2 regions of the Paenibacillus sp. BT-177 genome follow, and region 1 is predicted to be linked to the other one. Evidence: predicted binding sites of a transcription regulator. Region 1 holds the regulator's gene; the other holds the start of a gene.
The links. Region 1 encodes CtsR, which represses protease genes until heat stress. Its sites were predicted from a motif close to ATGGTCAATAAAGGTCAAACA; they were not measured.

Region 1 (3,428 bases):
ATCTTCCAAACATCATATATCCTGCACCTCCACAATGTGTATTTCAGATCATTCTATATATTAAAGGGTTGTGCCTAATTTTTGCCGGATCAGCTTCGCCCGGTACATATCGCGCTCACCGGTATTCATTTTATCCCCAAAGCTTTTTTGCAGAAAGCCAGGTTGCGTCATCACATTAAGCTCATTCATCGCTGCAATGGAAGGACGCTCCAAAATCCCTAAATCTACACCGAGACGTACATCGGACAGCCGCTGTGCAGCCTCCTTGGAATCCAAAACTGCTGCATATGACAAAATACCGAATGAACGCATCACCCGATCTGTAATCCGCAGCATGGATTCATTCATCAATCGTTCTCTGGCAGAACGTTCGTGCTCTATAATTTGCAGCACCACGCCATGCAGATTTTCGATAATTTCCGCTTCGGTTTGTCCCAAGGTAATCTGATTAGATACCTGGAATAAATTTCCAACTGCTTCGCTGCCTTCACCATAAATGCCGCGAACCGTAAGACCTACCTGTGAAACAGCGGACAATATACGATTGATTTGGTGAGTCATAACTAATGCGGGTAAATGCATCATCACCGAAGCTCGCATACCTGTGCCGACATTCGTCGGACAACTGGTCAGAAAACCTCTCCGATCATCAAATGCATAATCAACATGCGCTTCAAATGCATCATCAATGACCATAGCGCGTTCCCAGGCTTCTCTCACCTGACATCCCGGATATAAGCACTGAATACGCAGATGATCCTCTTCATTTATCATAACACTAACTGATTCATCATCACTAATCAACACAGCACCGTTGCGAGATTCGTTCGCCAAATTAGGACTAATTAAGTGCTTCTCAACCAGTACCTGCTTGTCGATCTCATCCAACTCGGATATTTTCAAGGTATGAAAAGTACCAAAACGACGCAAATCATCATACTGAAGGATATCCGTTAAGCATTGAAGCACTTCTTCCGACTGCTGATTGGTAGCAAGCATGGGAAAAGGCAGATGCTGCAAGTTACGCGCAATTCTTACCCGGCTGCTAATGACAATCTCCGAATCCGCAGCATCACCACGCATCCAATCACTTAGCGGCTTTTCCGTAAATCGGATATTGGGCATCACGCATTCCCTCCTACTCTTCACAAACTTTACTCTTCAGTCATTTCTTTTTCAAGCTTTCTGATTTGATCCCTAAGCTCAGCAGCTGATTCGAATTCTTCCTGTACAATGTGTTGTTGCATCTCTTTTTTCAAATCATCAATTTGCCGTTTAACCTTTAATCGGCCTCCAGTACGGACCGGAACTTTTCCAACATGACTCGTACTACCATGCACACGCTTGAACAGAGGGTCCAGACGACTATCAAAATATTGATAGCATGATGGACATCCAAAACGTCCTAGCTTACTAAACTGTGTATAAGTCATACCGCAATCCTTGCATTGCAGATTTTGGGGAACAGTGTGACCTGAAGACTGGCTCTTTGTGCTGGAGTCAAAATCCAACATCCCCGACAACAAGCTATGAATCGAAAAGCCATTAGGTGTTCCAGGGATCATCTCCCCTTTTTCCTTCGCACATGTCTCACAAATATGAAACTCTGTCTTTTCGCCATTCACAATTTTGGTGAAATGCAAAGTTGCCGGCCGCATATTACATTCTTGGCACAGCATAAAAGCACCTCCTTCAACGTCAGGATTTTTACAAATCCCTACATCTGAATTGCAAATCTCTATTCACTGGTTAGTGGATACTAGCTATTTGGCCGCCAGCAACGAGATCAGCATAGCCTTAAGCAATCTTGCTCGCAGTTGGTCACGATAGGGAAGCTTTAGCAATAATGTATCTCTTGATAAAGCAGCCTTCATTAGACCAGCTTCCCTTTTGCTTAAAAAATGAGCTTCCTCTAACTGATAAATCAGTCCTTCTGCTGCCGATTGGCTAATTTCCTCCCCGATGCTCTGATGAAGGTGTGTATGGATCGCATGTTGTGCAGGTAATTGAATTCGCTGAATTCGAATATAGCCTCCACCACCGCGTTTACTTTCCACCACATAACCTTTTTCCAGCGTAAACCGGGTACTAATTACATAATTAATTTGCGACGGTACGCAGGAAAAGCGGTCAGCCAGATCATTGCGCTGAATCTCCACTAAGCCTTGGGGACTTTCCAGCAGCATGCTCTTCAAATATTGTTCAATAATGTCGGAAACATTGCGCATTTCATCATCCTCCACTAACGGAAACGCAAGTATTCAAGTACATTTCACGCTCCACAGAGTCCGCCGTATATTGAACTTAACCAAACGATATAGTCACGAATCTAAGCTGCATTCAGGCTATTGCCTGTTGTACATCCATTGGAATTGTACCGTTTCGTTTCTAGTGTGACCTTTATTTGCGATAAATCATACACTTCTCTTCTGTACATAAGAAGCAGCTCCTAACTATACGCAAATCAGGTCGTTATTTTTTACTTTTTTGCTGTCAAATTGTTATATACGGCCAATCCAACAACATAATACTTTTGTGGAATCACACTGATTCCAATTGACTTTGACTTTCTTTGACTATATTCGTATTATAGCACAAATTTCATTTTTGCCAAGGGGTCAATACCATTTTTCGCAATCTAATTATGTTTTATACCATATTACAAAAAACTCTTCCCATTATGGAAAGAGCTTTGAGTCATTATGATAAACCACATCCAATTTGGTTAAAAAAAGTTGGACATTAAGAAGAACCAATTGGAGCTTTATCAGAAAAAATCCAATAAGAACGTTTGTTTTATTGGTATTACACGTTTAAGTGCAGCCACAGACTTACTGCTTCCTTCAATACGCCCCCAATTAGACAGGTTATCAGCTTGCTGGTAGCCGAGCATTAAAGTTGTTAATGACTGAATCCCCAGTTTCAAGTCAGCTGATAAGGCGTTGTCAGATAAATTGCTTGTATCCACTCTTGCCAAATGCCCTTGCCCCTCCATAGTAATTGTTAATCTCCATACTCCTTCATTCCAAGGAGCATACCGATCTGTCAGATGTAAGGTCAAACTTGTTTCCTCTCCAATCTGCTCAAAAGGGTATCTCTCTACAAAAGCAACTGCATCCACAATACGCCCCATAAAATAAGGTACCGTTTCCTGTTGTATTCGCGGATCATCGAGTAAAAAGGGCAGGTTGTCATCTGCTGGAACGTAAATAAATTTACCTTGGGTTATCATTGAGTCATGATTTGCAAAATAAGTCCACAAAGCCCGACGTGCCGTCTCATTTTCATATACCAACTCATCACAATTTAACTGTTTATCTTCTATTTTGTATAGTGCATATCCCTGAGGATCGCCTGCATCCGTGTAATATACTACAGTTCGATAATTTTCATTTAAAATCCGTTCCTGCCACCATTCCTTATCTCGC
Region 2 (3,428 bases), on a different contig from region 1:
GGAGTGGGTACAACAAACTCTATATCGTGGTCTCCTCCTCGGATGCCTATGTCAATGTGAACGGAATCAACACGCGCAGCATGGATGCCAAAATGATCGCCGGGAAGCTGTACATTCCTATAAGTCTGCTGAAAGACTATCTGGGTATCGATGCTCAGTGGAATGCAGTTCAGAAAACCGTAACATTAAGTAAAAGCCAGCTAAATCCAATCACAATTGCATCTCAGACGCTTCCAGCTTCGAGTAATGCAAAGGTGTCTTATAAGATTAAGTATCCACAAATCAGCGGCAGCCAGCTGAATCCTGAGGCTCAACAGGCCATTAATAATGTGCTAAAAAAGCATGCAGAGACAGTATTGGCAGCAGGCAAAAAGATGGTGGCAGAGGGAGAGGTTACAGCAGAAAGACCGTATGATTTCGAGAATGATTTTGCAATTGCCTATAACAAGGACGGTATTCTAAGTGTGATTATGCAGGACTACTCGTATACAGGTGGCGCACATGGTATGACGGCGCGTAAAGGATACACGTTCTCGCTCGCTGATGGCAAGCTGCTGCAATTGTCTGACGTATTGAAGGCAAATCCGAACTATAAAAAGTTTTTGAATGCTGATTTGAAGAAAAAAATTGATGCGCTCCAGGCTGGCGAAGGTTTTGAAAAATTTAAAGAGTTGGCCGCAGATCAGAATTTTTATGTGACCAATAGTGGAGTAACCATCGTGTTTGATTTGTATGATTATGCTCCATACGCGTATGGAATTCCGGAGTTTACTTACTCGTTCGCTCAACTGCTGCCTCAGGGCGGAAAGCCTTTTGCGGGACAAAATCAATAATTTGGATGACCTATATTTTTAAAAAATAGCAAATCAGAAAGGCTGCCTACTGGATACAAAAATCCGAGGCAGCCTTTCTATTTACCAGCTATTCAGAAGTAAACCACTTTTCTTATACACCTTCTGGAGAGGAGCTAGTTAACACTTTATCAATAATACCGTATTCTTTGGCATCATCAGCGGACATGAAATAGTCACGGTCTGTGTCTTTTTCGATGCGTTCCAGTGGTTGACCTGTGCGATCTGCGAGAATGCGGTTCAATTTGTCACGCATTTTCAGAATGCGACGGGCGCGAATTTCGATATCCGTTGCCTGTCCTTGTGCACCGCCCAGTGGCTGGTGAATCATAATTTCACTGTTTGGCAAGGCAAAACGTTTGCCTTTGGCACCTGCATTCAGCAAGAAAGCGCCCATAGAAGCAGCCATACCTACACAAATGGTAGATACGTCAGGTTTAATGTATTGCATCGTATCGAAAATGGCCATACCAGCTGTGATGGAACCGCCAGGACTGTTAATATACAAGTGAATGTCTTTTTCAGGATCTTCAGCAGCCAAAAACAGCATTTGTGCAATAATTGAGTTGGCTACAACGTCATTGACGTCCGAGCCTAACAAAATAATGCGATCCTTCAACAGTCTGGAATAAATGTCATAGGCGCGTTCGCCGCGGTTACTTTGTTCTACTACCATAGGAACATAGCTCACGTCAAAAAACCTCCCTTAAATATCGTTAGTGGATTTGGTGGATATGCCGATTACACATCCCTATTTATAAACTGTTACCGTATTAACCACATGATAAACAATTTCAAACAAAAAGTCAAAGAAAGTCAAACTATTGATTAAAAAAAGAGCGCTCAGCGCTCTTTTTGGTTAAAAACATTATATGGAACAATTAGCCAATCATATAAAACGACGCGCCCGCGAGGAATCGAACCTCGATCTCAGGCTCCGGAGGCCTACGTCATATCCGTTGGACCACGGGCGCACAGATGAACATTACAAGCAACTAACTAATTAATTGGAAACAAAGATGATTATATGATATACGGCATTGAATTGCAAGCTTTTATTACGTGCGCATATTCACATAAAAAGTTGAGAAATATAGGTTCAGATAGACTTGCATGTGAAGCAAATATTGGGTAAGATATACGTGGGACTTAAAAAGTTATCCCGGGACATTTTAAGACCAGTTAGAGATATAGCATAGAGACAGAACTTAGAAGTGTGCGGGAGTGGAAAGCATGCGAAAGATATTAGAAATACAGAAGCAGCTTCTGCCCGACCTCATGGATGTTTTGAAAAAAAGGTACACGATCCTGCATCAGATTATGTTGTCCGAAGTTATTGGACGCAGAACACTGGCAGCTTCACTGGATATGACCGAGCGCGTACTGCGCGCTGAGACTGATCTCCTTAAAGCGCAAGGGCTAATTGAGATTGAGAGTGTGGGCATGAAGGTGAGCAAAGCAGGACTGGATCTGCTGGAACAGCTGGAGCCGATTGCGAACAACTTGTTCGGCCTGTCCCAATTGGAGGATCAGATTCGTCAAGCCTACGGTTTGAGGAAGGTGGTTGTCGTTCCAGGGGATTCGGATGCTTCACCGTTAGCGAAGCAGGAACTGGGCCGTGCTGGCGCAAAGGCGCTGCTGAGTGTTATGGATGACGAGGACGTGGTCGCTGTAACAGGTGGCACGACGATTGCAGATGTGGCGGAACAACTGACATTACCTGCTAACGGCCCGCTTAAAGGCGGATGGTTTGTACCGGCACGCGGGGGTTTGGGAGAGAGCATGGAAATGCAGGCAAATACAATTGCTTCCACGATGGCTCGCAAGGTCGGCGCTCAATACCGTCTGCTCCATGTACCGGATTTGCTCAGCAATCATGCTTACAACTCCTTGCTTGAGGATACGAATATTCAGGATATATTGAGCCTGATTCGAGAGAGTCGTATTATCATTCACGGAATAGGCAACGCCATAGCAATGGCCCACAGACGCAAGCTTGACCCTGAAACCTTTGCCCAGATCAGCAATGAGGGCGCGGTTGCCGAATCGTTTGGCTATTATTTTAACGAAGACGGCGTCGTTGTTCACAGAATGCTGACGCTTGGACTCCGTTTGGAGGACATCAGGCGTACGGAGACGGTGCTGGGTGTGGCTGGAGGCAAGAGCAAGGCTGCTGCTATTCATGCAGTATTGCGTTTCGGACAGGAAGACATTCTTGTCACCGACGAAGGCGCTGCTGCCGAGATTGTAAGCCGTTATTTAAGAGATTGATAAGGTTTTTTAATTGTGTTGTCTTGACGGGCTTTCGGGTCTGTCTTGAATATATAAAACTAAACGAACTTTGGGAGGAACTCACTCATGACAGTTAAAGTTGGTATTAACGGTTTCGGACGTATTGGACGCCTTGCTTTCCGCCGTATTCAAGACGTAGAAGGTATTGAAGTAGTAGCAATTAACGACTTGACAGATTCCAAAATGCTGGCACATCTGTTGAAATATGATACAACACAAGGTACTTTCCAAGGGGAAGTAGAAGTACATGACGGTTTCTTCAAAGTAAACGGTAAAGAAGTTAAA

Region 2: a site for CtsR is predicted at 1,654-1,674, ahead of clpP (ATP-dependent Clp endopeptidase proteolytic subunit ClpP). Genes of this name have one in related genera too.

Annotation. Positions count from the first base shown of each region.
Region 1 is NZ_JAOYTP010000017.1:808-4,235, reverse strand. Features, by position in the region: gene clpC (ATP-dependent protease ATP-binding subunit ClpC) at 1-16, opposite strand, end outside; gene OIU26_RS24960 (protein arginine kinase) at 61-1,125, opposite strand; gene OIU26_RS24955 (UvrB/UvrC motif-containing protein) at 1,155-1,679, opposite strand; gene OIU26_RS24950 (CtsR family transcriptional regulator) at 1,764-2,228, opposite strand; gene OIU26_RS24945 (GNAT family N-acetyltransferase) at 2,768-3,428, opposite strand, start outside.
Region 2 is NZ_JAOYTP010000007.1:186,094-189,521, reverse strand. Features, by position in the region: gene OIU26_RS19935 (PdaC/SigV domain-containing protein) at 1-833, shown strand, start outside; gene clpP (ATP-dependent Clp endopeptidase proteolytic subunit ClpP) at 946-1,542, opposite strand; tRNA gene OIU26_RS19925 (tRNA-Arg) at 1,754-1,825, opposite strand; gene OIU26_RS19920 (sugar-binding transcriptional regulator) at 2,085-3,122, shown strand; gene gap (type I glyceraldehyde-3-phosphate dehydrogenase) at 3,210-3,428, shown strand, end outside.